One region of the Streptosporangium sp. NPDC000563 genome, then DNA from elsewhere that is predicted to be linked to it. Evidence: riboswitches for the same ligand, from Rfam matches in the RefSeq annotation. Region 1 holds a riboswitch; the other holds the start of a gene.
The links. Region 1 has a riboswitch for glycine ahead of gcvT (glycine cleavage system aminomethyltransferase GcvT). Riboswitches for the same ligand answer to the same signal wherever they lie in the genome.
Positions count from the first base shown of each region.

Region 2: another riboswitch for glycine. It lies ahead of gcvP (aminomethyl-transferring glycine dehydrogenase); the one in region 1 lies ahead of gcvT (glycine cleavage system aminomethyltransferase GcvT).

Region 1 covers NZ_JBEPDA010000033.1:17,014-31,689, reverse strand. The annotation lists gene ABT352_RS37695 (response regulator) at 1-15, opposite strand, end outside; gene ABT352_RS37690 (sensor histidine kinase) at 39-1,238, opposite strand; tRNA gene ABT352_RS37685 (tRNA-Leu) at 1,994-2,066, opposite strand; partial or broken gene ABT352_RS37680 (HNH endonuclease) at 2,095-2,235, opposite strand; gene bcp (thioredoxin-dependent thiol peroxidase) at 2,607-3,071, opposite strand; gene ABT352_RS37670 (DUF3618 domain-containing protein) at 3,183-3,515, shown strand; gene ABT352_RS37665 (hypothetical protein) at 3,667-4,173, shown strand; gene ABT352_RS37660 (amino acid deaminase/aldolase) at 4,410-5,603, opposite strand; gene ABT352_RS37655 (DUF6286 domain-containing protein) at 5,753-6,409, shown strand; gene ABT352_RS37650 (hypothetical protein) at 6,637-8,829, opposite strand; gene ABT352_RS37645 (L-serine ammonia-lyase) at 8,971-10,347, opposite strand; gene gcvH (glycine cleavage system protein GcvH) at 10,420-10,809, opposite strand; gene gcvT (glycine cleavage system aminomethyltransferase GcvT) at 10,806-11,897, opposite strand; glycine riboswitch at 11,931-12,025, opposite strand; glycine riboswitch at 12,026-12,124, opposite strand; gene ABT352_RS37630 (gamma-glutamyl-gamma-aminobutyrate hydrolase family protein) at 12,198-12,893, opposite strand; gene ABT352_RS37625 (3-oxoacyl-ACP reductase) at 13,030-13,806, opposite strand; gene ABT352_RS37620 (aldehyde dehydrogenase family protein) at 13,812-14,676, opposite strand, start outside.
Region 2 covers NZ_JBEPDA010000011.1:18,062-32,737, reverse strand. The annotation lists gene ABT352_RS24030 (tetratricopeptide repeat protein) at 1-255, opposite strand, end outside; gene gcvP (aminomethyl-transferring glycine dehydrogenase) at 391-3,246, opposite strand; glycine riboswitch at 3,426-3,518, opposite strand; gene ABT352_RS24020 (MerR family transcriptional regulator) at 3,534-4,154, opposite strand; gene ABT352_RS24015 (bifunctional nuclease family protein) at 4,299-4,769, opposite strand; gene ftsR (transcriptional regulator FtsR) at 4,849-5,499, opposite strand; gene ABT352_RS24005 (double zinc ribbon and FHA domain-containing protein) at 5,526-6,038, opposite strand; gene ABT352_RS24000 (sugar phosphate nucleotidyltransferase) at 6,423-8,924, opposite strand; gene clsA (cardiolipin synthase ClsA) at 8,928-9,524, opposite strand; gene ABT352_RS23990 (hypothetical protein) at 9,605-10,024, opposite strand; gene ABT352_RS23985 (class I SAM-dependent methyltransferase) at 10,164-10,769, shown strand; gene ABT352_RS23980 (acyl-CoA dehydrogenase family protein) at 10,845-12,026, shown strand; gene ABT352_RS23975 (alpha/beta hydrolase) at 12,073-12,987, opposite strand; gene ABT352_RS23970 (gamma-glutamyl-gamma-aminobutyrate hydrolase family protein) at 13,160-13,846, opposite strand; gene ABT352_RS23965 (globin domain-containing protein) at 14,338-14,676, shown strand, end outside.

The DNA of each region.
Region 1 (14,676 bases):
CATCACCCGAATCACCTGGTCACCCACCGCGTACTCCGTCAAGCCGCCCGCCCCGCCCCGGTATCGCCGATCGGCAGCCGCGCCACCACCTGGAACCCGCCACCGGGAACGGGGCTCGCCTTCACACTCCCGCCGAACATCGCGACCCGCTCGCGCATGCCGACCAGGCCGTGCCCACCCTCACGCTCCGGCGTCGCCGCGCCACGACCGTCGTCGGTCACCCGCACGAGCAGCTCCCGCACGCCGTACTCCATCTCCACCGTGGCCCTGCTCTCCGGGCCACCGTGTTTGAGGGTATTGGTGAGCGCCTCCTGAACGATCCGGTAAACCGTGAGCTGCTCCCCCTCGGGAAGCTCCGCGGGAACACCGGACACCCGCAACTCCACCGGCAAACCCGACTCCCGCACCTGCGTCACCAGATCGTCCAACTGCGACAGGCTCGGCTGCGGAGCGTACTCCTCCTGGACACCGTCGGCCCGCAACACGCCCACCATCCGCCGCATCTCCGCCAGCGCCCTGCGGCCCGTGGCCGAGACCGCCTCCATCGCCCTGCGCGCCTGCTCAGGGTCGCGGTCGATCGCGTACCCCGCCCCGTCGGCCTGAACGATGATCACACTCACGTTGTGCGCGACCACGTCGTGCAGCTCACGGGCGATCCTGGCCCGCTCCGCGGCCGCCGCCAGCCTGGCCTGCTGATCGCGATCCCGTTCCGCTCGCTCGGCCCGCTCCTCCAGACCCTCCAGATAACGGCGGCGGGTGTTCGCGTAGATCCCCGTCATCCAGATCGCGGCCGCGAACGCCGAGGCCGTGGCGAAGGCACGCAGGTCAAGTCCCTGAGGCACCCGCCCGAACACCAGGAACAACCCCAGCTCCACCACCAGCCCCGCCCCGACCGCCCAGCGCAGCGGGCGCCGCGACGCCACCCCGTACATGGCGACGAGCACGGAGACGTTGAAGAACAGGGGAGGAACCCCGGCGAGCCACTGGAGGAACGAGGCGAACGAGACGGTCGCGAAGACCGCGACCGGACGCTCGCGCATCCAGAACAGGGGTACGAACAACAGCAGCGTCAGCCCCGCGAACCCCCACAGCCCCAGCCTCTCCGCCCCCCAGGCCACCAGGTCGACCACCCCGACGGCCCAGACATTGAGCAGCGAGACCAGCAGGAACGGAGTCAGCCACAGGGCGTCCGTGATCCTGGGATGGCGCACGCTCCAGGCGCGCAATCTGCCGAACACATCACTACGATACGTATGCGCAGATCAGCGCCCTTCCCCCTCAAGGTGGAGCTCAATGTACGACTCAGGTCGCACACCGGGCCGCACATTCGGCTTGGCTTACACAGCCTTTACGGTCTCTGGGGCACCATGGTTTTTGGGAGCGCCCTCCGGGGTGAGTAAAGGGAGATAGTTTGTGGTGATCAATCACAACGACGCCGGGTCGCGCGGCTAGGAAGACAGGCCGCGCGACCTGACGTTTTCTCTCCCGTCCCCCCGCCGCGACGGATAGCCGCCACATCGGACAGAGCTCCCTCGCCGCATACCGCTCATGGCCTTCCCGGCCGCTTCGGCGGTCTCACCGGGATCGTCGGCTTACCCGCGCACCTGCCTACCCGCTACCCGCGCGGATCCACAGGGGTCTTCCCTCCGGCGGTGAACATCGTGCCGTCTCGTGTGGTCCTGGGCGACGCCGGCCCCGCGGGCGGTCGACCTGGGCTCACGGGGGCGACTCGCCGAATCCACCACCCACGGCGAAGCCGGCCGAACGCGCGCCCCCGGGTCCCCGGCCTCAACCCGCCGGATCAGACGCGACGGCACGGTCCTCCGCGAGGACGGATTCGCGCAGTAATTGAATGGCTCTGCGTATGACCGCGGATCTCGACGCGAAGCGTCTTTCGCTCCGACAGTATTCTATGAAAAATAGATCCTGGGCCGATATTGTCACGCTGGTGTCTGTTGACTTTATGTCGATCGATTGATTCTTAATTGTTTTGTGGGGTCGACGGGATTCGAACCCGCTCTGGACGGTACCTAAAACCGCGGCCTCTACCGTTGGGCTACGACCCCTATTCTTTCCTGCGAAATTCTCTGTCTGTGAATGGCAATTGGGGCAGAGAAAACGCAGGTTTTCTTTTCTGTTGTCCAGCCAGTTGCCATTGATATGGTCAACGTGCAGCGTCAATGCCTGACCTCGCCAGGCGCCCTCGATCCTACATCCCGCGCAGCGGTATGGCATCCCGGTCTCGATCAGGCAGCGCCTGAGCTGCCCGGGGTCTGGGCGTGGACTGCCCTCCGGTCGCATGGCGAGAACCTGTTCCGGACGGCCGCGTCGCGGCGAGGGCTTCCCTCTGTTGGGGGAGACCCTGCGAAAGTGCGACGTGTCGATTTCGAAGCGCTTCAACTGGCGGCTGATATGGGCGTGGTTGCCGCCCGCGACGGTGATGCCGAGGCGGCGGAGGACGTCGGCGATGCTGAGGGATGCGGCCGCGGCCTCCGCCAGCATTTCCGGGGTGTATTTGTATTTGGTGGGCACGCCCCAAGCCTAGGTAATGGGACCGACAATTCTTGGGGCGTGCTCATGTCATATTAAATGGCGAAAATCGGATGTCAGTCGACGCCGAGTTCGCGGCGGAGGCGGGCCACGTGGCCGGTCGCCTTCACGTTGTAGAGGGCCTTCTCGATCTTGCCGTCCGCGTCGATGACGAAGGTGGAGCGGATGACCCCGAGGGTCGTCTTGCCGTACATCGTCTTCTCCCCGTACGCGTCGTAGGCCTTGTGGACCTCAAGGGAGGGGTCGGACAGGAGCGGGAAGGTGAGGGCGTCGTGCTCGACGAACTTGGCGAGCTTGGCCGGGCTGTCCTTCGAGACGCCGAGCACGACGAATCCGGCCGAGGTGAGTGAGGCGAGGCTGTCGCGGAAGTCGCAGGCCTGCTTGGTGCAGCCCGGGGTCATCGCGGCGGGATAGAAGTAGAGGATGACGCGCTTACCGCGGTGGCTCTCCAGCGACACGGTGGTGCCGTCGGCGGCGGGAAGGGTGAAGTCCGGGGCGGCGTCGCCCGGCTCAAGTTTCATGGTGTTCCTCCGAGGAATGGTTCCCCGGTCAACTTACCGGCCTGCCCGAAGTGCCGTGGGTGGGTAGGACCTGACAGACTGATCAATGTCAAGGAGTAGGGGAGGATAGCCATGGCGGACACCGATCCCGCGGAGTTGGAACGACAGATCGAGCGCACGCGCGCGGAGTTGGCCCAGACGGTGGACGCCATCGCGGACCGGGTGAGCCCCAAGCGGGTCGCGGCGCGTGGTGTGGCGAAGGTCCGGGCGAACGCGGAGCATCTCGCCGCTCAGGTCGGTGACCTGGTGGGGGGCGCGGCGGGGCCGAAGCCGGTCAGGCTCGCCGGCGAGCCCGAGGACCTGTGGGCGGACGAGCGGCCGGACCTGGCGCCGATCCTGATCGGGGTGGGGGCGGCGCTGGCGCTCGGCGCGGTGGTCATGCTGTGGCGGCGCCGTCGTCGCTGACCGTCGCCGGCCGAGGGAGCGAATGTCGCCGGCCGAGGGAGCGAATGTCGCCGGTGACCGATCGGCTGCCCGGAATTGAGTAGGGGTTTACTCATGTGACCTTTTTCCCGCTCGCGGACCATCGCGAGTAGGAAAAAGGAGGGGTAAATCCATGAAAAACATCATTCGCGCCGCGATCGCGGTGGCGGCGACCACGAGCGTCATGCTGACCGTGGCTCCGGCCGCCTTCGCCGCGACACCGACGTCCGCGTCGGCTGCGTCCTCGGCGTCCTCGGCGTCCTCTGCGCGAGACTTCGACGACAACTTCGAGCAGGAGTCCAGGAACGGCCTGGCCACGCTGGAGGCCGTGTACTCGGTCAGGGGTGACGACGAGGAGGACAACACCTTCAGGCTGCGGGGCGATCTGTACGACGGTGACAGGCGCACCCTCCGCCAGGGTGGTCGCTGCGCCTACGCCGAGGTGCAGGTCACCTCGTCCGATGACGAGGACTGGGACGTCGCCAAGCGCGTCAAATTGTGCAGCTACGACGACACCAAGCGCTTCCGCGTCACGGCGCACGACGTGAGCGAGGTGCGGGTCAAGACCTGCCAGGTCAAGTACCGCGGCTGGTCGACCTACAAGTGCAGCAGGTGGGAGGAACTCGACCTGGGCTTCTGAGATCTCTCCGAGGTCAGGCACCTCCGGGCGCGGGAGCACCGCGGGCCGTCGTGCCCGGAGGGCGGGGTCGAGATGTGAGGGGGAACGGGCACTCGCCGTGGAGCGGCGGGTGCCCGTTTCGCATGCCGGGCCAGGTTGGAGGCGCGCCGGACCCGATCGAAGGCGTGCCCTGCCCGGGGTCAGGGGCGTACCGGGCAACGGCTGGAGGCACAGTTGGCGGCAGGATCACGGCAGGGTCAGAGGAAGGTGCGGCCCTCGCCGCGGTAGGTGGGGACCTCGTCCACGACCTCGTCCCCGTCGATCAGGTGCAGGCGCGCGAAGCGCTCGCAGAGCTCGCCCGCCTTGGCGTGCCGGAACCAGACCCGGTCGCCGGCGCGCAGGTCTTCCGCCGCCTGCCCGATGAGGGGGGTCTGGACCTCTCCGGCCCCCTCGTTGGAGTCGTAGCGCAGCCCGCACGGCAGGTAGGGCTGGGGCAGGCGGTCGTCGCCGGGGGCGCCGGAGGCGGGGTAGCCGCCGCCGAGGACGGTGACGACGCCGGGGGCGGGGCGGCGTACGACGGGCAGGGCGAACAGGGCGGCGGGCCGGCCGGTGAATCCCCGGTAGAAGTCGAACAGGCGGGGATGGAAGAAACCGGATCCGGCCGCGATCTCGGTGACGGCCCTCTCCTCGGTGGTCTTCTCGATGCTGCCGGTGCCGCCGCCGTTGACGAACTCCAGGTCGGTGACCTGGCGGACGGCCTGGACGATCCGGCCCCTGCGGGTGATCAGCTCGCGGCGGGACCTGGCCTGCATCAGGCGGACGGCCCGGGTGAGGGCGGGGTTGCCCGGCGGGTCGTCGCCGACCCCGGCGATCTGGGCCTCGTACGCCATCAGGCCCACGAGCCGGAAGCCGGGCCTTTTGGCGATCTCGGTGGCGAGGTCGGCGGCCTGGTCGACCTCGTGGACGGGGGAGCGGCGGACGCCCGCCCTGAACCGGCCGCCGAGGGCGAGGTAGCCGGCGTCGACGTCCAGGCAGAGCCGGATCTCGTGGCGGTCGCGGACTCCGGCGACGGCGGATTCGACGAGGTCCAGGTGCTCGGCCCGGTCCACCATGATCGTGATCTCCCGCGCCGCGATCGGCTCGGCGGCGAGTTCGGCGAGCGCGGCGCGGTCGACGGTGGGGTAGGCGACGAGCACGTCGCGCATCCCGGTGGAGACGAGCCAGAGGGCTTCGGGGAGGGTGAAGGCCATGATCCCGGTGAAGCCGTCCATGGCGAGGACGCGTTCGAGCACGGCCCGGGACCTGATGGACTTGCTGGCGACCCTGATCGGCTTGCCCCGGGCGCGGCGGGCCATGCCTTCGGCGTTGGCGCGCAGGGCCCGCAGGTCGAGGACGGCGAAGGGAGGGTCAAGGTGCGCTGTGGCCCGGTCGTAGCGCTGGCGGTCGTCCATGTCCGCAGGATAACCCCGATACGGAGAAGATGAGCATTGTTCATGTTGCTGTATCGGTGATCAATGCTCCCGCCAGGGAGGGCTCAAGATCGTGCAAGTGGGCGGTTGATCCCCGGCCCGGCCCTGCGGGAACGCGTACACATGGCCGGATGACGACTACTCTCCAGGACGTCCTGGCGGGCTCGGGAGGCACCGGTGCCGCGGGGAACACCCCGGGCTCGGGAGGCAAGGCGGGGGCCGAGCGGTTCCAGGACGTCCGGCGCAGGTCGGTGCGGATGCTCAGGCCGGGCAGGACCCTCGCGGGTGTCCCCACCGCGCTGACGGTGTCCGCCGTGCTGGCGGCCTCGGCCGCGGTGACGGTGGGCCTGCTCATGGACTCCCCGCTCGCGCGGGTGCCCTACCGGCGGATCGTCAAGGGCGTCGGCGCGTGGAACTGGTCGGATCCCGCCGTGTTCGCCGCCTCGGTGCTCGCCGTCGCGATGGGCCTGGTGATGCTCGCGCTCGCCGTGCTGCCGGGGCGGTCACGGCTGGTGCCGCTGGAGGCGGGAGACCCGCACATGGTGATCGGCATCACCAGGTCCGGACTCCGCCGCACGCTGCGGGAGGCCGCCGAGTCGGTGGAGGAGGTGAACGGGGCACGGGTCCGGCTCACGTCGCGGATCGTCGAGGTCACCGTGTTCACCGACGCCGAGCGGACAGGCCCCGTGCTGCGCCGGGTGGGTGCGGCGGTGGGCGACCGGCTCGGGGGCCTGGGCGCGATGTGCGCGGGAGAGGTCGTCGTACGGCTGCGCAGGAAGGGGGCCTGATGAGGCCCTACCTGGGCAATCGGATCGGCCTGGCCGTCACGGGGACGGTGCTGGTGTGCGCCGGGCTCTACGCCTTCCTGCGGGGACGCGGTGACCTGCCGGGACAGGCGCCCGGTGCCAGGCTCGTGCCCCGAGGGTTCCCCGGGTGGCTGGCCGCGCATCCGTTGCCGGGCTGGCTGGTCGCGCTGCTGCTGGTGACGCTCGCTCTCGCGGCGCTGCGGTGGCTGCTACACGCCCTGGGATGGGGACGGTGGGGCAGGCGGACCGGGACGGGGACCGCCATGCTTGGAGTCGCTCTTAAAGAAGTCGAAGGGCTCGCTCGTGTCCGCGTCAGGTACGTACGGCACGAGCGGCTGCGCATCGGGGTGGGCTGCGCGCCCGCGACCGATGTCGGCAGACTCGTGTCCCGGCTGAACAGAGACGCGGTGGGGAAGGTCCGACGGGCGCTCGGGGAGGTAGAACTCGGCGTGGTGGTTCGCCTTCACGTTCGCCGCCGCTGACTCCCCGTACTCCGGCGAGCCTGCCGCGCCTCCGTACGCCGACCGCTCACTCGCCCTTTCGTACGCCGACCGTTCGCCTGTCCCCCCGTACACGGGCCGTTCGCCCGTCGCCCCGTACGCCGGCCGTCGCTCCGGCTCCCCGTAGGCCGGGCGCTCACCCGTCCCTCCGTACACCATCCGGTCCGCCGTGTTTCCGTACGCGGGTGTCTCGCCCGTCGTGCCGTGCCCCGGCCGGTCCGCCGCCTCGCCGTACGAGGTCCTCACGGACGTGCTCTCCTCGGGAGCCCGCCCGTCGTACGACCCGTGCGCCGTCTCGTCGAAGGGGCTCGCGTACACCGGTCGCTCGGCCGTCGCGCCGCGCGAAGGGGCCTCGTCGCCGGGTCCCTCGCCCGAAGACCCCTCGTCCGCTCTCCCCGCCGCGACCTCGGCCGCGTTCTCAGCGTTCCCTGTGTTCCCTGTGTGCTTCTCGTGCCTGACGCCGAAGGCCAGTCCGGCGGCCAGGCAGAGCAGCGGGAGGGCGGGGACGACGTAGCGGTGGTCGAAGGCCGCGATGAAGGGCGGCAGGATCAGCAGCATCGTCCCCGCCGCCCAGGGCAGCAGCACCGCGCCGCCGAACCTCCGCAGCCGCATCAGCACGCCGACCAGGCCGACCAGCAGGATCACCGCGAGGTACGGACCCCGCACGAAGCCGTACTCCTGGTAGTTACGCAGCAGGCCCGCGTAGGGTTCGGCCATCGTCGGCGCTCCCGACGAGCCCTGGTAGGCCACGGTCAGCTGCTCGGCGGTCTTGCCCTGCGAGGCGGCACCGGAGGTGAAGGGCCGCACGGTGTCGGGGAAGACGTAGGCGCTCTGCGGGCCGGGAGCCGGGTAGACGCGCCGGGTCCAGTCGAAGATGTGGGCCGCGTCCTCCAGGCCCGCCCGCAGGAAGTCGAGCGGCTGGGCCATGATCGCCTGGGTGGCGAAGGCGCCCGCGAGGGCGTCGCGCTCGGCCCAGCTGCCCTTGACCTTGTTCAGCGGCGACTCGCCGTCCCAGATGTAGACGGGTGGCGCCGCGCGCTGTCCCAGCGGCTCGACGGGGCACAGGGCCGCCTCGGGGCCGGTCGGCTGGATCGCGGCGCAGTCGGCGAAGGTCATCGTCCGGGCCCAGAGGAAGGTGTTTCCCCTGGTCAGAGCGAAACTGCCGTGCTCGGCCCTGAACCAGGCCGCGTACGAGCCCAGGCCGATCGCGGCGGCGAGCGTCGCGGAGAGGACCGCCCGCCACCCGGCTCGGCGGATCACCATGCAGACCAGCGCCACGGCGATGAGCGGCAACCCGATCGTGCGGGTGACGGTCGCCGCGGCGAGCAGCGCCCCGGCCAGCGCGGCGACCCACGCCGCCGGGCGTCGCCGCCACAGCAGCAGCGTGACCGCGAGCACCGCGAGGAACTGGAAGAGCAGGTCCGCCATGACGAGGTGTTCGAGCTGGATCTGGTAGGCGTCGAACAGCACCGACAGCGCGGCGAGCGTCGCACCCCACCCCGGCAGCCCGCCCAGCCTGCGCAGCAGCAGGTAGACGCAGACGGCCACGGCCAGTCCGAGCAGGTGCTGCACCGCGACCACCGCGGGGATGCTGGACAGCGGCTTGAGGATCCACAGGAACAGCGAGTAACCCGCGGGACGGGACTCCAGGGGGCGGGGGGCGAGCCCGGCGTTCAGGTAGACGAAGGAGTCGGCCCAGAACCACAGGGCGGGCCGGTAGCCGAGCATGGCGAGGAGGCGCAGGCCGCCACCCGCGAGCAGGGCGGTGATGAAGAGCCAGTGCGACCCGAGGAAGCGGAGCGCCCGCAGGGAGCGGGAAGGAGTCTCCGGAGCAGGAGAGCGGCGGGAGCGGCTTGCCGGGGGCGTTCCCGTGACCACCGCGACCTCCCGAATCCCGCGCATGGCCACCCAGCATAGGCGTGGGATCGGAGGAGGCTGCACGTGATGCGAAATTTGGTAGCGATCGAGTTGTATGTCGTCAAGGTTCCGCGGTCCCGAGTCTCCCGCGCGCCCGTCAGAGGCCCCACCGCCCAAACCCCGGGGTCAGCACTCGATGACGTTCACCGCGAGCCCTCCCCGGCTGGTCTCCTTGTACTTGTCGAGCATGTCGCGGCCGGTGTCGCGCATCGTCTTGATGGCCTTGTCCAGCGAGACGAAGTGGCGGCCGTCGCCGCGCATCGCGATCCTGGCGGCGGCGATGGCCTTGATCGAGGCGACCGCGTTGCGCTCGATGCACGGGATCTGCACCAGGCCGCCGATCGGGTCGCAGGTGAGCCCCAGGTTGTGCTCGATGCCGATCTCGGCGGCGTTCTCGACCTGCTCGGGGGTGCCGCCCATCACCTCGGTGAGCCCGGCGGCGGCCATCGAGCAGGCCGAGCCGACCTCGCCCTGGCAGCCGACCTCGGCGCCCGAGATGGAGGCGTTCTCCTTGAACAGCACGCCGATCGCCCCGGCGGTGAGCAGGAAGCGGATCACGCCCTCGTCGTCGGCGTCCTTCGTGAAGCGGTCGTAGTAGGTGAGCACGGCCGGGATGATGCCCGCGGCGCCGTTGGTGGGCGCGGTGACGATCCGGCCGCCGGCGGCGTTCTCCTCGTTGACCGCGAGGGCGAAGAGCGAGACCCAGTCCATCGTCTGCAGCGAGTCCTTTTCTCCCGACTCGCTGCGCAGCTGCCGGTGGAGCTGGTGGGCGCGGCGGCGGACCTTCAGGCCGCCGGGCAGCATGCCCTCCTTGTCGATGCCGCGCCGCACGCACTCGCTCATGACCTGCCACAGGACGAGCAACCGGTCGCGAACCTCGGCCTCGGTGCGGCCGAACGCCTGCTCGTTCTCCAGCATCAGCCCGGAGATGGACAGCCCGGTCTCCGCGCACTGGGCGAGCAGTTCGGCGGCCGTGGTGAAGGGGTGGGGCAGGACGGTGTCGTCGGCTTTGATCCGGTCGGCACCGGTGGCGTTCTCGTCGACGACGAAGCCGCCGCCGACCGAGTAGTAGACCTTCTCGCGGACCGTCTCGCCGGACTCGGACAGGGCGGTGAAGCGCATTCCGTTGGGGTGGCCGGGGAGCGAGATCTTGCGTTCGAAGACGAGGTCCTCGCCGATGACGAAGGGGATCTCGCGCGAGCCGTACAGGGAGATGGTGCCCGACTCGCGCATGGCGGCGAGCCGTCCCTCGACCGCGTCGACGTCGACGAGCTCGGGCTTCTCACCGGACAGGCCGAGCAGCACGGCCTTGTCGCTGCCGTGCCCCTTGCCGGTCAGGCCCAGCGAGCCGTACAGGACGGCGCGCACCCTGGCCGTCTTCTCCAGGAGCCCGTCCTGGTGGAGACCGCGGGCGAACTTGTGGGCGGCGGCCATCGGGCCGCCGGTGTGCGAGCTGGACGGGCCGATTCCGATCTTGAAGAGATCGAAGACGCTGATCGTCATCTGAATCCTTCCAGCGTGGACGGCCACGCGCGCCCTCCGGCGCGCGTGACCGTGACGCGAGGGGGGAAAGGCTTAGGACTCACCCGAGGTGAGCGCGGCGTACTCCTCGGGCGACAGCAGGTCGTCGGCGGAGCCCTCAAGACGTACGCGGAACAGCCAGCCCTCACCGTAGGAGTCGCTGTTGACCAGCGAGGGGTCGTCCACGACGGCCTGGTTGACCTCCACGACCTCGCCGTCGACCGGCGCGAAGATGTCGCTCACCGACTTGGTCGACTCGACCTCGCCGACGGCGTCACCGGAGGCGACCGTCGCGCCGACCTCGGGCACCTGCACGTAGACCACGTCACCCAGCGCCTCGGCGGCGTAGGCGGTGATGCCCACGGTGAGGGTGAGGCCGTCATCGATGCCGGAGATCCACTCGTGTTCCTTGGTGTAGTGCAGGTCCTCGGGAATGCTGCTCATTTTTTCCTCCTGTAGAAAGGCAGTGCGACGACCTCGACCGGCTCGTGGCTGCCCCTGATGTCGACGGCCAGTCCTGACGACAGGCCGTTGTCCACGTAGGCCATCGCGATGGGCCTGCCCAGTGACTGGGAGGGCGCCCCGCTGGTGACCTCGCCGACGACCGCGCCGTCACCGGCGACCACCACCGGATACCCGTGCCGGGGCACCCTGCGGCCGGTCGCGACGAGGCCGACCAGGCGGCGGGACGGCGGGACGTCCTTGAGGGGTTCGAGGGCGGCCCGGCCGACGAAGTCGCCCGGTTTGTCAAACCTCACCACACGGCCCAGCCCGGCGTCGAACGGGGTCAGGGCGGCCGACAACTCGTTGCCGTACAGCGGCATCCCGGCCTCCAGACGGAGGGTGTCGCGGGCGGACAGGCCTGCGGGGATCAGGCCGTGCGGCGCGCCCGCCTCGGTGAGGGCGGCCCAGAGCGGCTCGGCGTCCTCGGCCGCGACGAACAACTCGAAGCCGTCCTCGCCGGTGTATCCCGTACGGGCGACGAGGGCCTCGCGACCGGCGACGACGGCGGGCAGACCGGCGTAGTACCTGAGCCCTTCGAGGTCGGCGTCGGTGAGCGAGCCCAGGATCTCCACGGAGCGCGGACCCTGGACCGCGACCAGCGCGTACCGCTCGGAGCGGTCCTCCACCGCGGCGTCGAAGCCCTTGGCGCGGCCGGTCAGCTCGGCGGCCACCCGGGGGTAGTTGGAGGCGTTGGCGACGACCATGAACTCGGCGGGGGCGAGCCGGTAGACGATCAGGTCGTCCAGCACGCCGCCCTCGGCGTCGACGATCATCGTGTAGCGGGCGCGGCCGGGCTCCAGCGCGGAGAGGTGGCCGACCAGCGCGTAGTCGAGGGCTTCGGCGGCCTGCGGCCCCGTCACGAAGATCTCCCCCATGTGGGAGAGGTCGAACAGGCCGGCCGCCTGGCGGACCGCGTTGTGCTCGGCCGACTCGCTGCCGTAGCGGAGCGGCATCAGCCAGCCCGCGAAGTCGGTCAGCGTCGCGCCGAGGGACTCGTGCACGCCGCGCAGCGGCGTAGGTCGGGACATGTGCGCACCTCAGACAAGGGACAGATGAGAGCATCCTCCCCCTCTGTCGTGGGTGCCTGAGAGTTTCATCCGGGTTTTACCGGACTTTCACCTTCGGCGAGGTCGTGGGACCTGCTTTCCAGAGGGCACCTACCCGCACGGTCCTTTGCCTTGAGAGGTTCGCGGGGAGGGCTTGCTCCTTCAGGGGTCCTGGGCTGGCTGTCAGGACGCTCTCCCGCACGGGATTCATCGGTGTCATCGGCCAGCCTAACCGCCCGCACCGGCCGAGCGAAATCCCCTCGCGGCCCCGATCCGTGCCGGTCAGGGGGCGGCGTGCCGGACCAGCGCCTCGAACAGAGCCGACTCGTCGTCGGTCTCGGGGTGCCACTGGACGGCGACGGCGAAGGGGTGGCCGTCCACCTCCACGGCCTCGACCGTGCCGTCCTCGGCGTGGGCGGTCACGGTCAGGCCCTCGGCGAGCCGGTCGAGGGCCTGGTGGTGGTAGTGGGCCACCTCCACGGTCTCGGTCCCGAAGATCTTCGAGGTGTGGCTGCCGGGGGCGAGCCGCACCGGCATCCTGCCGTAGTGGCCGGGGGCCGGGGCGTGCCCGGCGTGGCCGACCACGTCGGGCAGGTGCTGGTGGAGGCTGCCGCCCAGCGAGACGTTCAGGATCTGCATGCCCCGGCAGATCCCCAGGAAGGGGGTGCCCCGCTCCAGCGCCGCCTCGACCAGTCCCAGCTCGGCGTCGTCGCGGAACGGCCGGACGTAGCCGGTCCGCTCGTGTGACTCCTGCCCGTACCGCTCGGGGCCGACGTCGCCGCCTCCGGCGAGGATGAGCCCGTCCAGGCGTTCCACCAGCGCCGAGGGGTCGCCCGCCGGGGGCAGGATCACCGGCTGCCCGCCCGCGCGGGCCACGTGGTCGACGTAGTCGTACGGCAGGAGCGCGGTGGTCGTCTCCCAGACGGTGAAGCGCGCGGGCTCGACGTAGCAGGTGATGCCGATGACGGGACGGGACATGATCTCTTTCTCACGCGGACGCCGGGGACATGGGAGATGGGCCCACGTCCTCGCACGTTATCGGGGCCGGGGTATGGCCTGGGCAAATCCCGCCACCGCCGGTCGCGAAGGTGGCGGGGCGAGGTCTGCAGCGGGTCTACAGCGGGGTGACGTACGCGCCGGAGATGCCGCCGTCCACCAGGAACTCGGAGCCGGTGATGAAGCTCGCGTCGTCCGAGGCGAGGAACGCCACCGCGGCGGCGATCTCGGACGCCTCGGCGAAGCGGCCCACCGGGATGTGGACGAGCCGGCGCTGCGCCCGCTCGGGGTCCTTGGCGAACAGTTCCTGCAGCAGCGGCGTGTTCACCGGCCCCGGGCACAGCGCGTTCACCCGGATCCCCTCGCGGGCGAACTGCACGCCCAGCTCGCGGGACATGGCGAGCACCCCGCCCTTGGAGGCGGTGTAGGAGATCTGGCTCGTCGCCGACCCCATCACGGCGACGAACGACGCGGTGTTGATGATCGACCCCTTGCCCTGCCGCCGCATGTACGGGATGGCGTGCTTGCAGCACAGGTAGACCGAGGTGAGGTTCACCTCCTGGACCCGGCGCCAGGCGTCGATGCCGGTCTCCAGGATCGAGTCGTCCTCGGGCGGCGAGATGCCCGCGTTGTTGAACGCGATGTCCACGCTGCCGTAGGTGTCGAACGCGGTCTGGAACACCCGGGCGACGTCGTCCTCGTCGGTCACGTCGGCCCGCACGAACAACCCTCCGACCTCCTCGGCGGCCGCCGGACCGGTCGTCTCGTCCAGGTCCACGCACACGACGCGGGCGCCTTCCGCGGCGAACCGGCGCGCGGTGGCGAGGCCGATCCCGCTTCCGGCGCCGGTGATGACGGCGACCCTGTCCTGCAAACGTTCCTGCAAACGCAGCATCGCTTCTACTCCTCGGAAATGAAGACGTTCTTGGTCTCGGTGAACGCTGACAGGGCGTCGGGACCCAGCTCGCGGCCGAGGCCCGACTGCTTGAAGCCGCCGAACGGGGTCCAGTAGCGGACGCTCGAATGCGAGTTGACGCTGAGGTTGCCCGCCTCCACCGCTCTGGCGACCCGGAGTGCCCGGCCGACGTCGCGGGTCCAGATGGACCCGCTCAGGCCGTACGGGGTGTCGTTGGCGATCCGTACGGCGTCCGCCTCGTCGTCGAACGGCACCACCGACACCACGGGGCCGAAGATCTCCTCGGTGAACGCCCGGTCGCCGGCCGACCGGGGCGTCAGGACCGTCGGCGGGAACCAGAACCCCGGCCCCGACGGGCACACGCCCCGCAGGTGGGGCGGCTCGGTGACGAAGGAGGCCACCCGTTCCCTGTGCTCGGCGCTGATCAGCGGGCCCATCTCGGTGGCCTCGTCGCGGGGGTCGCCGACTCGGACGTTCAGCACCGCCTCGCCGAACCGCGCGAGGAACTCGTCGTGGACCGAGCGCTCGACCAGGATCCGGGAGCGCGCGCAGCAGTCCTGGCCCGCGTTGTCGAACACCGCGTACGGCGCGGTCGCCGCGGCCTTCTCCAGGTCGGCGTCGGCGAAGACCACGTTGGCGCTCTTGCCGCCCAGTTCCAGGGTGAGCCGCTTGACCTGTCCGGCGCAGGTGGCGGCGATCTGTTTGCCGACCTCGGTCGAGCCGGTGAACACGATCTTCGCCACCCCCGGGTGCTCGACCAGCCGGGCACCCGCGACCTCCCCGGCCCCCGGCAGGACCTGCAACACCCCCTCGGGCAGGCCGGCGGCCAGGGCCAGCTCGGCCACCCGC
Region 2 (14,676 bases), on a different contig from region 1:
CCCCGCGAGCAGGCAGGCGGCCTGGGCGGCGAACTCCGGGTGCCCGGTCGCCAGCGCGGTGCGCGCGGCCGCGCGGGAGCCCGGCACGTCTCCGCTCTCCTCGAGCACCACCGCGAGCCCCACCGCCGCCTGGGCCCTGTCGGGTTCGTCGGGATCGGCGACCAGCTCAGCGAAGATCGTGGCGGCGCCGTCGAGATCGCCCGACTCGGCCAGTCTTCGCGCGGCGTCCAAGGGACGGGTGTCCACCTCAGGCATGCATGATCCTTCCGGATACGGAGACGCCCCGAGCCTAACGACTCGGGGCCTCGTCCGTCCCCCCGCATTCCCGGCGGATATCACGGTTCGCGTGGGTTTCCCGGCTCTCGCGCGATGTCCACGAGGCCGGCGGGATCAGTCCTCGTACGCCTCCAGGGGAGGGCAGGAGCAGACCAGGTTGCGGTCGCCGTAGGCCTGGTCGATACGGCGGACCGGCGACCAGTACTTGCCCTCGCGCACCGACGGCAGCGGGTAGGCCGCCTCGGTGCGGCTGTAGGGGTGGGCCCACTCGTCGACGACGAGGCTGTCGGCCGTGTGCGGGGCGTTGCGCAGCGGGTTGTCGGTCCTGTCGTACGCGCCGGAGGCGACCTTCGCGATCTCCTCGCGGATCGAGATCATCGCCTCGCAGAACCGGTCGAGTTCGGCCAGGTCCTCGCTCTCGGTCGGCTCGATCATCAGCGTTCCCGCCACGGGGAAGGACATGGTCGGGGCGTGGAAGCCGTAGTCGATGAGGCGCTTGGCCACGTCGTCGACCGTCACCCCGGTCTCCTTGGTGATCTGGCGCAGGTCGACGATGCACTCGTGGGCGACGAGGCCGCCGCGGCCGGTGTAGAGGACCGGGTAGTGGGGGCTGAGCCTGCGGGCCAGGTAGTTGGCCGACAGGATGGCCTGCTCGGTCGCCGCCTTCAGGCCGTCGGCGCCCATCATCCGGATGTAGGCCCAGGAGATGGGCAGGATGCCCGCCGAGCCGTACGGCGCGGCCGAGACCGGGCCGACCGCCGTACCCTCACGCAGCGGATGGCCGGGCAGATAGTCGGCCAGGTGGGCGCGGACCGCGACCGGGCCGACGCCGGGGCCACCGCCGCCGTGCGGGATGCAGAAGGTCTTGTGCAGGTTGAGGTGGGAGACGTCCGCCCCGAACTCCCCCGGCCTGGCCAGGCCGACCAGCGCGTTGAGGTTGGCGCCGTCGACGTAGACCTGCCCGCCGGCCTCGTGCACCAGCTCGCAGATCCGGACGATCGTCTCCTCGTACACGCCGTGCGTGGACGGGTAGGTCACCATGATCGCGGCAAGCTGCTCGCGGTGCTTGTCGATCTTCGCGACGAGGTCGTCGAGGTCGACGTTGCCCTTGTCGTCGCAGGCGACCACGGCCACGCGCATGCCGGCCATGACGGCGCTCGCGGCGTTGGTGCCGTGCGCGGACGAGGGGATCAGGCAGACGTCGCGGCCCGACTCTCCGCGCGCGGTGTGGTAGGCGCGGATCGCCAGCAGCCCGGCGAACTCCCCCTGCGAGCCGGCGTTCGGCTGAAGCGACACGGCGTCGTAGCCGGTGACCTCGGCGAGCCAGCGCTCCAGCTCCCCGATCAGCTCGATGTGGCCCGCGGCCTGGTCCTCGGGCGCGTAGGGGTGCAGCCCGGCGAACTCCGGCCAGGTGATCGGCTCCATCTCGGTGGTCGCGTTGAGCTTCATGGTGCAGGAGCCCAGCGGGATCATCGACCGGTCGAGCGCGATGTCCTTGTCCTGGAGCCTTCGCAGGTAGCGCAGCATGGCCGTCTCGGAACGGTGGCTGTGGAAGACCGGGTGGGTCAGGTAGTCGCTGACCCGCGCCAGCGCGGCGGGCAGCGCGTCGTGGGCGGCGGCGTCGAGGTCGGCCAGCACGGCGCCGCTGATCTCGAAGGCGGCCAGGACCTGCTCCAGGTGGAGCGGCTCGGTCTTCTCGTCGCAGGTGACGCCCACGTGGTCGGCGTCGACCAGGCGCAGGTTGACGCCGTTCTCGCGTGCCGTGGCGACGATCTCCTCGGCGCGGCCGGGCACCCTGGCGAGCACGGTGTCGAAGAAGGTGTCGTGCACGACCTCGACACCGCCCTGGCGCAGGCCCTCGGCGAGCACGACGGCGTGCCTGTGGGTGCGCCGTCCGATCCTGCGCAGGCCCTCGGGGCCGTGGTAGACGGCGTACATGCCGGCGATCACGGCGAGCAGCACCTGCGCGGTGCAGATGTTGCTGGTGGCCTTCTCGCGGCGGATGTGCTGCTCACGGGTCTGGAGGGCGAGCCGGTACGCGGGGCGTTTGTCGGCGTCCTGGGAGACGCCCACCAGGCGGCCCGGCAGCTGGCGCTGGAGACCGTCGCGGACCGCCATGTAGGCGGCGTGGGGGCCGCCGAAGCCGAGGGGGACGCCGAAGCGTTGCGAGGACCCGACGGCGATGTCGGCGCCGAGCTCGCCCGGCGCGGCCAGCAGGGTGAGGGCGAGCAGGTCGGCGGCGGCGACCACCTGGGCGCCGCGCGCGTGGGCGGCGTCGGCGACGGCGCGGAAGTCGCGGATCCTGCCGCTGGCGCCGGGATACTGCACGAGCACCCCGAAGCACTCGGGAAGCTCGGCGGTGAAGTCGCTCTCGACCAGCTCGATGCCGAGCGGCTCGGCGCGGGTGCGCAGCACCGCCTTGGTCTGCGGCAGCGCGTCGGCGTCGACCACGAACACCTTCGAGGGGCCGCGGCCGGCGCGGCGGGCCAGGGTCATCGCCTCGGCGGCGGCGGTGGCCTCGTCGAGCAGGGAGGCACCGGCGACGTCGAGGGCGGTCAGGTCGGAGACGACGGTCTGGAAGTTGATCAGGGCCTCCAGACGGCCCTGGGAGATCTCCGGCTGGTAGGGCGTGTACGCGGTGTACCAGCCGGGGTTCTCCAGGAGGTTGCGGCGGATGACGCCCGGAGTGATCGTGTCGTGGTAGCCCAGGCCGATCATCGAGGTGAGCACGGTGTTGCGCCCGGCGAGGACTCGAAGCTCCGCGAGGGCCTCGGACTCCCCGGCCGCCGGGGGCAGGCTCAGCCGCCCCGCGGAGCGGATCGCCTCGGGCACGGCCACCGCGACCAGGTCGGCCACGGAGGCGAATCCGACCGCCTCCAGCATGCGGGTCTGGCCGGCGTCGTCCGGCCCTATGTGGCGGGTGGAGAACGGCAGGGAGCCGAGTTCGCTGAGCGATGACAGGTCGGTCATTGTGAAGCCTCCCGGGACGGGGTGGAGACCGGCGCTGGGCGCGGGCGTATGCCTGGTCTCCCCCTCTGTCATCACGACCGTCTCACGCGTCGTGACCTGAGAGCTTCACCTACCCGTGACGGGAGGCTTGCACCGTCGGTGAGTCGCGCCTGGCCGGCGCGCCTGCTTTCCAGAGTTGCCTCGTCCGTGCGGTACCGGGTGCCTGAGAGATTCCGGGGAGGTTGCTCCTTCGGCGCCCCGCTCGCTGTCGGGGTCTCTCCCGCACAGGGTCAGCAGCGAGTCCGAGTTTACCCGGTTCGTCGTGCTCTGCGACGGCGGGCCAGCTCATCGGCCTGATGATCGCCTAAAGGGCCCTCGCTCGACTCCGCACGTTCGCCGGGCAGATCCGCGAGGGAGCCCTCCACCTCCTGCCACACCCGTCCCAGTGCTATGCCGAAGACTCCCTGGCCGCCCTGGAGGAGGTCGATCACCTCGTCGGGCGAGGTGCACTCGTAGACGCTCACCCCGTCGCTCATCAGGGTGATCCCGGCCAGGTCGTTGACGCCCCGGTCGCGCAGGTGCTGCACGGCGATGCGGATCTGCTGGAGGGAGACGCCGGTGTCGAGGAGCCGTTTGACGACCTTGAGCACCAGGATGTCGCGAAAGCCGTAAAGGCGCTGGGAGCCGGATCCGTGGGCGGCTCTCACGGTGGGCTCGACGAGGCCGGTGCGCGCCCAGTAGTCGAGTTGCCGGTAGGTGATGCCGGCCGCGGAACAGGCCGTCGGGCCCCGGTAGCCGATGTCGGCGGGCACCTTCACCGGTTGCCCGTCGAACAGCAGACCCTCTTCACCCGCGCGCTGACGTGCCGACTGGCGCCGTTTCGGGTCATCCTGATCGGCGTTTCTACCCTCGCCGCTGCTGACCGCCACGCGGACCTCCGGCTTTCTCTCATCCCACGGCCTGATCTGGGGGTTTACGCACGGCCGCAGGGTTCACATGCACCGTAGGACTGGGGCCAAGTCCAGTCAACGACCCCACTCGGCGCGTCGTGAAGCGTAAATGCACCGAAATTCCTACCCCGCGCGGCCGAAGTCCTCGGGCGTGATCGTGTCAAGGAACTCCCTGAACTTCTCCACCTCGTCCTCCTGGTCGTCGGGGATGATCACCCCCGCCTCCCGGACCACGTCCTCACTCGCGAAGATACGTGCGCCGGTGCGAAGTGCCAAGGCGATCGAGTCCGAGGGACGCGCGCTCACCTCCACCCCGTTGGAGAACACGAGATCGGCGAAGAAGATGCCGTCGCGCAGGGCGACGATGTTGACCGTGCTCAGCCGGACTCCGAGCCCTTCGAGCACGTCACGGAACAGGTCATGAGTGAGCGGCCGGGGTGGTGGTTCCTCGGCCTGGGCCATGGCGATCGCCGTGGCTTCCGTCATGCCGATCCAGATAGGCAGGTAACGCTCCCCATGCGTCTCTTTCAACAAGACGATCGGCTGGTTGGAGGGCATTTCAACTCGAACGCCCACGACCTCCATCTGCAACACGGGCTGCTCCGTCTTCGCTGGATTCCGACCGGTTTGTTCAACGTAACACTCGTGGGGGTACGAGTGCCTGGTCAGGCTCTCACCGACCCAGAGCCCCACGCACGCCGGAACGCAGCAGCGAGGCGTGCAATTCCAGCAGCAGGCCGGAAATCTCCCTCGCCGTCTCGTCGGCCTGGTCGATCGCGCCCGGCCCGCGACGGCGCAGCAGCGGGGCGACGGCCTGCTCCACCAGGCCCGCCTCGCGCTCGGCCGCGGCCTTGACCGCCCTCAGGTGGCGGGCGCGCAGGCCGAAGGCGGCGAGGGCTCCGACGCTGCGGGCCACGGCCAGCGCCTCGGCGTCGTAGTAGCGGGCCACCGCGGCCAGCAGGCCGTAGTCCTCAAGCTCGGCGAGGGTCTCCTCGTCGAGCTCGGCGGCGGCGATCAGCTCCTCGCGGGTGAGCCTGAGCTCGGGAGGCGCCTCGTCGGGGACGGCGCGCGGCCGGGCGGCCGGGCGCTCCTCGCGATCGGCCGCCTCCAGATGATCCTTGATCACTCGCAGCGGCAGGTAGCGGTCACGCTGCTCGCTGAGGATGTAACGGAGCCGCTCGACGTCGGCGTAGCTGAACTTGCGGTAACCGGAGGGACTGCGCTCCGGCTCGATCAACCCCTCGCCCTCCAGGAAACGAATCTTGGAGATGCTGACGTCGGGGAACTCGCCCTGCAGGAGGGCGAGCACCTCCCCGATGCTCATGTGCGCACGAGCGGCCTGCGAGCTCATCATCCTCCAGCGGCACCGCGGGTGAGGAAGACGAGGCGGAACTTGCCGATCTGCACCTCGTCCCCGCCGTACAGCGGGACCTCCTCGATGCGCTCGCGGTTCACGTACGTACCGTTGAGGCTGCCGACGTCACGGACGGTGAAGACCCCGCCGCCGCGCCGGTAGAACTCCACATGACGGCGCGAGACCGTGATGTCGTCGAGGAAGATGTCGCTCTCCGGATGGCGGCCCACGGTGGTGAGATCGCTGTCGAGCAGGAACCGGCTGCCGGCGTTGGGGCCGCGCATCGCGACCAGCAACGCGGTGCCCGGGGGCAACTGCTCGACGGCCTGCCGTTCGGCGAGAAGCGTCTCACCTGTCTCCGCCTCATATGCCTCGATCCCGGAGAGGGAGATCGTCGATGTGCTGTCTCCGGCGGTCTCGGCTTTGGTAAGCGGCGACCCGCATCGTGAACAGAAACGGGCATCCTCAGGGTTGGCATGACCGCACTGCGTGCAGTAGACGCTCGGCATCGATCGGCTCGGCCTCCTACCGCGAAGACGCGGCAACGGTGCTCAGTGATGCGCGCCTCGCTTCTTCGCTTCTCAAGTGTTTTCTCGGACTGCGAATGCCGCAACATACAGTGATGAGGCGCGAAGGTCAAGGTTGACGCTGAACCGCGGGTACGGTCGGTGACAAAGTTACAGTGGGGCACTGTCTCCGGTCCATGGCGCCGCGCTGTGTTTTGTCGCGACCCCTCGCCCCGAGCGCTCATCCTCCTCCCTGCCCGCCCGGCTTTCCCGCTCCGCTCGGCTCACGGTCCTCGCTCACGACCTGCTCCTCTCCCCCGGTGCCCGGCTGGGCCCACCTGCGCCCGTCTGTGCCCGTCTGTGCCCGTCTGTGCCCGGCTGTGCCCTTCAGCCGCCCGCGGCGTCCTCGACCACCCGCGCCCAGTGCTCGATCAGGGTCTGCGCGGAGTCGACGTCGAAGCCCTCGGCCCACAGGTGGGTGACCGCCTCCGTCGGGTCGGGCAGCACCAGGGCCCAGCTGCCGTCCTCGGCGACGACCCGGACCCCGTCGGTGGTGTCGATGCGGTAGTGCTCGGCGGCCTCGATGACCGAGCGCATCACCGCGCCCTTGGCGGCCCACGGGGTCGGCACGGTCCGGCGCAGCAGCTTGGCCTCGGGGATCCTGGCGTCGATCTGGCTGAGCGAGAGCCTGGTCCTGGCGACCAGGCCCAGCAGGCGCAGGAACACCGCCAGGCCGTCCACCGTGGGCCCGAACTCGGGCACGATGAAACCGCCGCGCCCGTCGGCCGCGAAGATCGTCTCCGGCCCTCTGGCCGCGGTGGTCAGCGCGTCGATCGCGGTGGAGGTCCACTCGGCCTGCACGCCGTGGAACCTGCAGACCTGCTCCGCCACCCGGGTGGTGGTGACCGGCAGCGCCACCCTGCCGCCGCGCCGCTCGGCGGCGACCAGGTCGAGCACGACCAGCAGGGCGCGCTCCTCGCTGATCAGCTGGCCCATCTCGTCCACCAGCGCGACCCGCTCCCCCACCGGGTCGAAGCGCACCCCGAAGGCCGCCCTGGAGGAGCTGACGAGCTCTGAGAGGCGCTGCAGATCACGGCGGCGCTCGGCGAGGGTCTCGGTGGGCGAGGCGTCGTCCAGCCGGTTGTTGACGGTCAGCACGTCCACCCCGACCCGGCCCAGCAGGCTGGGCAGCACCAGCGAGGAGGTGCCTCCCGCGCAGTCGACCACGACCTTCATGTCGACGTCGCGCACCCCGCTGATGTCGACCAGGCGCAGCAGCTCGTGCGTGTAGTCCTCCACCGCCCTGGCCGGAAAGCTCAGCTCGGCGATCTCTCCGGGGAAGGCGCGGCGGAACTCCTGCCGGGAGAAGACCCGGTCCAGCTTGCGCTGGGCCGCCGGGGACAGGTCCGCGCCGTGCTCGTCCATGAAGACGATGTCGACGCTCTGCGGGTCGCCGGGGGTGGTGCGCAGCGCGATGCCGCCGACGGCGTTCTCCCTGGCGGTGTGGAAGCGGGCCACCGGGAGCGGGGACGCCTCCAGGTCGAGCACGTTGATCGCGCTCGCGTTCAGGGCGCTGATCACCGCCCGCTTCAGTGCCCGCGCGGCACGGGAGGAGTCGCGGGAGGTGATGACCGAGGCGCCCTTCTTCAGGGTGGTGGCGTACGCGCTGGCCAGCCGTACGCACAACTCGGGGGTGATCTCAACGTTCACCAGCCCCGACACCCCCCGGGGGCCGAACAGGTTGCGCTGGGCGCGCGGCTCCCAGATGACGCTGTTGTTGATCACCGCCCCGGCCTCGATGGTCTTGAACGGGTAGATCTTGACGCCGGAGGAGATGTACGCCTCGGCCTCGATGATGCACTCGTCTCCGACGACGGCGCCCTCCTCGACCCTGGCCGCGGTCATCAGGTCGGTGTTCTTGCCGATCACGCAACCGCGCAGGTGGGCGCTGGGCCCGACGTAGACGTTGTCGTGGACGACCGCGCGGTGCAGGAAGGCTCCCTCCCTGACCACCGCGTTGCTGCCGAGCACGGTGTACTCGCGCAGCTCGGCCCCCGCCTCGACCTTGGCGTAGTCGCCGATGTAGAGGGGGCCCTTGAGGACGGCGTCGGCGTCGACCGAGGCCCCCTCGGCCACCCAGACGCCCGGCGAGACCTCGAAGGCGTCGATGTCGACCTTGACCCGCCCCGACAGGACGTCGGCCTGGGCCTTGAGGTAGCTCTCGTGGGTGCCCACGTCCTCCCAGTAGCCGTCGGCCACGTAGCCGTACAGCGGGGCGCCGCGCTCCAGCAGCCTGGGGAACACGTCGCCCGACCAGTCGACGGACTCCCCGGCCGCGATCTCGTCGAGGACCTCGGGCTCCATCACGTAGATGCCGGTGTTGGCGGTGTCGGAGAAGACCTGGCCCCAGGTCGGCTTCTCCAGGAAGCGCTCCACCCTGCCCTGGTCGTCGACGATGACGATGCCGAACTCCAGCGGGTTGGGGACGCGCTTGAGCCCGATCGTGACCATCGCGCCGTTCTCGCGGTGGAAGCGGATCATGTCACTCAGGTCGATGTCGGTCAGCGCGTCGCCGGAGATGACCAGGAAGCGGTCGTCACGGAGCCGGTCGGCGGCGTTCTTGACGCTGCCCGCGGTGCCGAGCGGCGTGTCCTCGGTGGCGTAGTGCAGGCTCATGCCGAGCTCGTCGCCGTCGCCGAAGTAGTTTCTGACCAGAGCCGCCAGGAACTGCACGGTGACCACCGTCTCGGTGAAACCGTGCCGTTTCAGCAGGCGGAGCACATGCTCCATGATCGGCCGATTGATCACGGGCAGGAGAGGCTTGGGCTGGTTCGCGGTCATCGGCCGGAGCCGTGTCCCTTCCCCGCCCGCCATGACGACGGCCTTCACAGATCACCTCTTAAGGCGTTTGGCCTCGCTGGTCAGCTGACGCACCTGTACCCAATACAGCACTCCGGACCACCAGTACAGACCTGTGCCCCAGATGGCGAGGGACCAGCCGACGATCCCCGCCGCCTCGGCGTACCAGGAGGGGTGATGGGCCAGGAAGAGCAGGGGGAAGGCGTAGAGCAGGTTCGCGGTGGCGGCCTTGCCGAGGAAGTGCACGGGCAGTGCCGGACCGTATCCGAGACGGCGCAGGATGAGCGGGATGCCCAGCAGCATCACGTCGCGCAGCGGGATGGCGAGCGCCAGCCACCAGGGGATGATCTCGCGCATGGCGAGGCCGAACAGGGTGGCCAGGATGTAGAGCCGGTCGGCCAGCGGGTCGAGCAGGCGGCCGAGCCTGCTGGTCTGGTTCCAGGCACGGGCGATCTTGCCGTCGAGCCAGTCGGAGAATCCGGCCAGCATGAGCAGGGCGACGGCCCAGCCGTCGGCCTTCGGCCCCAGCACGAGCCAGAGGAAGACCGGCACCCCCAGGAGCCTGGCCAGGCTCAGCGCGTTGGGAACCGTCCAAATTCGATCTTCAGCCCCCGATTCTTCCGGACCCACCGGCTGAACTCCCTCCCCGCACCTGATGGTGACACTACTGTGTCCGGCGCCACCGAGGGGATGCGGGGAGGGCGCACGTCTCAGGACCGGCGCTCGGCGGCGCGGGGCGACCACGCCCAGATGAGCACCGCCACGGTCAGTCCGAACAGGGCGAGACCGCTGGGCACGTGGGTGCCGAGCGCGTCCCAGCTGAAGTGCTGGCCCATGCCGATCAGGAACAGGCCGAGACTGGCCAGCGCGGGCCAGCCCGCCCCCCGTCCCGGACGCCAGACCAGCACGGCCGCGACGATCTGCAGCAGGGCGATCAGGTGCACCACCATCCCGGCCATGACGTGGGTCTCGCCGAGTTCTCCCCCGCCCTGTACGGCCTGGCCCGCGAACGAGGCGGCGACGACGAGTCCGGCGGCCTGGGCGACGACGAGGACGCGGACGCCGTACAGCAGGCCCGTGGATACCTGACGGCCCCGCGTCGGATCGGGCTGGGTGACGACCTCCTGCATGAGATGTGTCCTTCCTCAGATGAAAGATGAAAAGCGAGTGGTTCGAAGCACATCGTGACCGCGGAGGCACGGCCGGGTCGTCAGCCTGGGGAATGACCTACGGATCCACCGCCTGGCGGATTCCCCTACGCTTCAGACCATGACCAATGACACCGCGCTCTTTCTGGGACAGTGGCTCCGCTCGCCGGGCACCGTCGGAGCGGTGGCGCCGAGCTCGCGGCGGCTCGCCGAGGCGGTGGCCTCGCCCGTTCCCCTCCGGGGAGATCCGGTGATCGTCGAGCTCGGTCCCGGCACCGGCGCGTTCACGGCGGAGATCCAGCGCCGGCTGGGCGGCCGGGGACACCACATGGCCGTCGAGATCAACCCGAGGCTGGCCGAGTTCCTCGCCGCGGGAAACCCCGGGGTGGACGTCGTGGTCGACGACGCGGCGCGGCTGCCGCAGCTGCTCCAGGAGCGCGGCCTGTCCAAGGCCGACGCGATCGTGAGCGGGCTGCCGTGGGCCGCCTTCTCCGCGGACACACAGGCCCGCCTGCTGGAGGCGGTCACCGCGATCATGGGCCCGCACACGGCCTTCACCACCTTCGCGTACAGCTTCGCCAAGCGCCTTCCCCCCGCGCGGCGCTTCAGGAAGCGTCTCGCCGACACCTTCGAGGAGGTCGTCGTGGGCCGGACGGTGTGGGGGAACGTGCCGCCGGCCTTCGTCTACCACGCGCGCAGGCCGCGCCTTCCCGCCTCGGAATCCTGAGCCAGCGGAGCCGACGGAGCCGCAGACTCACACTTCCGCGGCAGTCCCCCGCCGAGAACGATGGAGTTGATCATCGTGGACTTCACCCTCCCCGAGAGCGCCCTCGCCGTGCAGCGCGGCATCGGCGACATCTGCGCCCGCTACGACCTGGACTACTGGCAGCGGTGCGAGAGCGAGAAGCGCTGGCCGGAGGAGGTCTGGCAGGATCTGGCGAAGGGCGGTTGGCTCGGCCTGGCCGTGCCCGAGGAGTACGGCGGCGGCGGGCAGGGCCTGCTGGAGCTGGCCGTGGCCACCGAGACCCTGTCGGCCTCCGGCTCGGCGGGCGGCTCGGCGTTCACCTACGTGCTCACCCCGGGGTTCGGCGCCATGACCCTCGCCAGGCACGGCAGCGGCCGGCAGCGTGAGGAGCTGCTGCCCAGGCTGGCCACCGGCGAGCTGGAGACCTGCTTCGCCCTGACCGAGCCCGACGCCGGGTCCAACGCCCTTGGCATCTCCACCTTCGCCCGCCGCGACGGTGCGGAGTTCGTCGTCCAGGGCCAGAAGATCTGGATCACCGGGGTGCAGCGGGCGACCTGGATGCTCCTCGTGACCCGGACCATCCCGGCCGCCGAGGCCAGTCCTCGCTCCAACGGCCTGACCGTCCTGCTGGTGAACGTCCCCGAGGCGGTCGCCGCCGGGCAGCTGTCCTTCCGGCCGATCCCGAAGATGGGCGCGAACACCACCCCGTCCAACATGGTCTTCATCGACGATCTGCGGGTCCCCGAGAGAAACGTCGTCGGCGAGGTCGACCAGGGCGCGCTGGTGCTGTGGGACATCCTCAACCCCGAGCGCGTCCTGCTGGCCGCCTCCGCCCTCGGCGGCGCCGAGGTGGCGCTGGGGGTGGCCGTGCGGTACGCCAGGGAGCGCGAGGTCTTCGGCCGCCCGATCGGCGCCAACCAGGCCATCGCCTTCCCCCTCGCCCAGGTCAAGGCCAAGATCGAGCTGGCCAGGCTGATGCTCTACAAGGCCGCGTGGCTGTTCGACAGGCAGCTGCCCTGCGGCACCGAGGCCAACATCGCCAAACTGACCGCCTCACAGGCCGCGTGGGAGGCGGCCGACCACGCCTTCCAGACGCACGGCGGCATGGCCTACTCGCTGGAGTATCCGGTGGCCCGCCTGCTGGCCGACGCCCGCATCGGCAGGGTGGCCCCCGTCACCGAGGAGCTCCTGCTCAACTATCTGGCCACCCAGGTGCTCGGGCTGCCCAGGAGTTTCTGACCGGGTCGCGGACGCTCCCACCGCATGGGGGCAGGGGCGGCGCCGCTCACCGGAATGCCTCCGCGAGACGGGCCGCGGCGTACTCGCGCGCCTCGGTCGCCTGGTCGAAGAAGCCCGGCAGGCCGAAGAAACCGTGGATGGCCCCCTCGTACCTCCTCACCTCGACCGGCACTCCGGCCTCGGCGAGCTGGGCGGCGTACTCCTCGCCCTCGTCGCAGAGCGGGTCGCACTCGGCGACGATCACCGTCGCCGGGGCCAGGCCGGACTTGTCGGCCAGCCGGGCCGGGGCGAGCCGGGGGTCGGCCGGGTCGCCTCCGTACTGCGTGACGAACCAGGCCATCTCATCGGCCCCGAGCCCGAATCCGGTGGCGTAGGTGCGGTAGCTCTCGGTGTCCATGGCCACGTCGGTCACCGGGTAGACGAGCAGCTGGTGGGCGAGCCCGAGCCCGGCGTCCCTGGCCCGCCAGGCGGCGACGGCCGCGACGTTGCCCCCGGCGCTGTCGCCGCAGACCGCGATGCGCCCGGGGTCGGCCCCGTAGGCGCCGGGACGGGCGAAGAGGTCCTGGACGACGCTCCACGCGTCGTCGGCCGCCGCGGGAAAGGGATGGTGGGGCGCGAGCCGGTAGTCGACCGAGATCACGACCGCCCCGTTGCGTACCGCGAGGTCGCGGCCGAGCGCGTCGTTGCGCTCGACGCTTCCGAAGACCCAGCCTCCGCCGTGGAAGTAGACGAGCGCGGGGAGGGGGTCGTCGCCCTCCCGGGGCCGGTAGACGCGGACCGGCACCCCCGCGGCGACGTCGTCCCTCACCATCGGCAGGGGAATGATCGGACCGCGCTGCTCGGCGAAGGCGTCGAGGGTCCGCAGCTCGGCGATCGTTTCGGGGGTGAGAGTGGAGAGAGGGGCACCGAGGTCTGTCTGGAAGAGCTTCAGGTAGGCCTCGGCCTGCGGGTGCAACGGCATGATCGGCACCCTACCCGCGTCGTCCCCGGCACGGCGGGACCCGGGCGCGGCGGCGGCGCGCGTCAGCGGCGCGTCGCATCGCCCGTTCTCGCGGGTGACGTCCGCGCGACGGCGTCGGGAACGACCGGCGCACCGGGGCGATCACGCGGGACGTCACGTCCGCGCGACGGTGTCAGGATCCGGCGGCCTCGACCAGGGCCTCGACGAGCCGGTTGTCCCCGGCTCGCGCGAGGTCCCACTGCACACCGATGCCGAACCTGTGCCCCTCCAGCTCGACGCCCTCGACGATCTGGTCGTCGGCCCACGCCACGGCGAGCAGGCCGGTGCCCAGCCGCTTGACGGCCTGGTGATGGGAGGCGGTCACCTCGGCCTTGTCGCCCAGCGTCTTGCCGAGTTTGCTGGAGACGCTGATCTGGACGCGGTGCGCCGTGGAGGCGGCGTGACGGTCGTGGTCGACCACCTCGGGGAGCCAGGGGATCAGGTTCCCGCCCTGGGCGACGTTCAGGACATGCATGCCCCGCCCCGAGGCGAGCAGCGGCAGGTCGGCCTTGACTGCGGCGCGGGCCAGCGCCAACTCGAAGCGGTCGCGGTGCGGCTGCGGGTCACCGACGCGCTCCTCGCGGGCGGCCCCGTACAGGGAGGGATCGAGCTCGCCCCCTCCGGCGAGGATCACACCGGACAGGCCGCGGACGTAGTCGTCGATCCCGCCGAGGTTGAGCGGGGGCAGCAGCACCGGGGCGCCCCCCGCCTTCTCGACGGCCCGCGCGTAGGAGGTCGGCGACAGGACGGCCTCCCTGACCCAGTCGCCCCAGCGGGCGGCCTCAAGGTAGGTGGTGATACCGATCAAGGGTTGGGGCATGCGTTCTCCAGGGGGGCGTGCACGAGGTGGCGCCACCTGTTTCGGACAGCACCGATCCCATCTTCAACAGCTTCCCTATCATGGCGCACTCTATTTCGGTCATGTCACACATCCGAGGTATCAGTGTCGTCTCGCCGGGCCTCCCCACCCCTCACCGCCGGAGGGCTTCCCGCCGCCCAACCCCTCGGAACCCCGCCGTGATGAGAAATCGTACGAATAGTAAATTTCACCTTCAAAACGAATGTGATTATTATTCGTTTATCCAGCTCTCCACAGATTAACCAGTCACCCAAAATAACTCTCCAATTACCGATAGTTAGATTTCCCGCTATATTGCCGGGAAACGGTTGTGAGGCCCACTAGGTGATGGAAGACTCGAATTCGAGTGACCGGGCGAGCCGGGGCTCCAGGTCACTCTTCACCCGGAGCCGTCAGGGAGGTGGATCTGCGTGATCGGACTTTGAGCCGGTCAATTAGGGTGGGTTCTTTAAATGTCTTTGAATCCGCGTCTTGTCAAGGAAAGCTTCGCCGTCGTCGAACCCGTCGCGGACAAGGCCGCGGCATACTTCTACGGGCGCCTGTTCGCCGAGAACCCGCACCTGCGGGCGATGTTCCCCCCGGCGATGGACATCCAGCGCGACCGGTTGTTCAGCGCGCTGACCAGGATCGTCTGGAGCCTGGACAGCCCCGGCGGCATGGCGTCGTTCCTCGGCCAGCTCGGCCGCGACCACCGCAAGTACGGGGTGGTCCCCGAGCACTACACCGCGGTCGGCAACGCGCTCCTCGCCACGATCCGGCGCTTCGCCGCCGAGGTCTGGAACACCGAGATC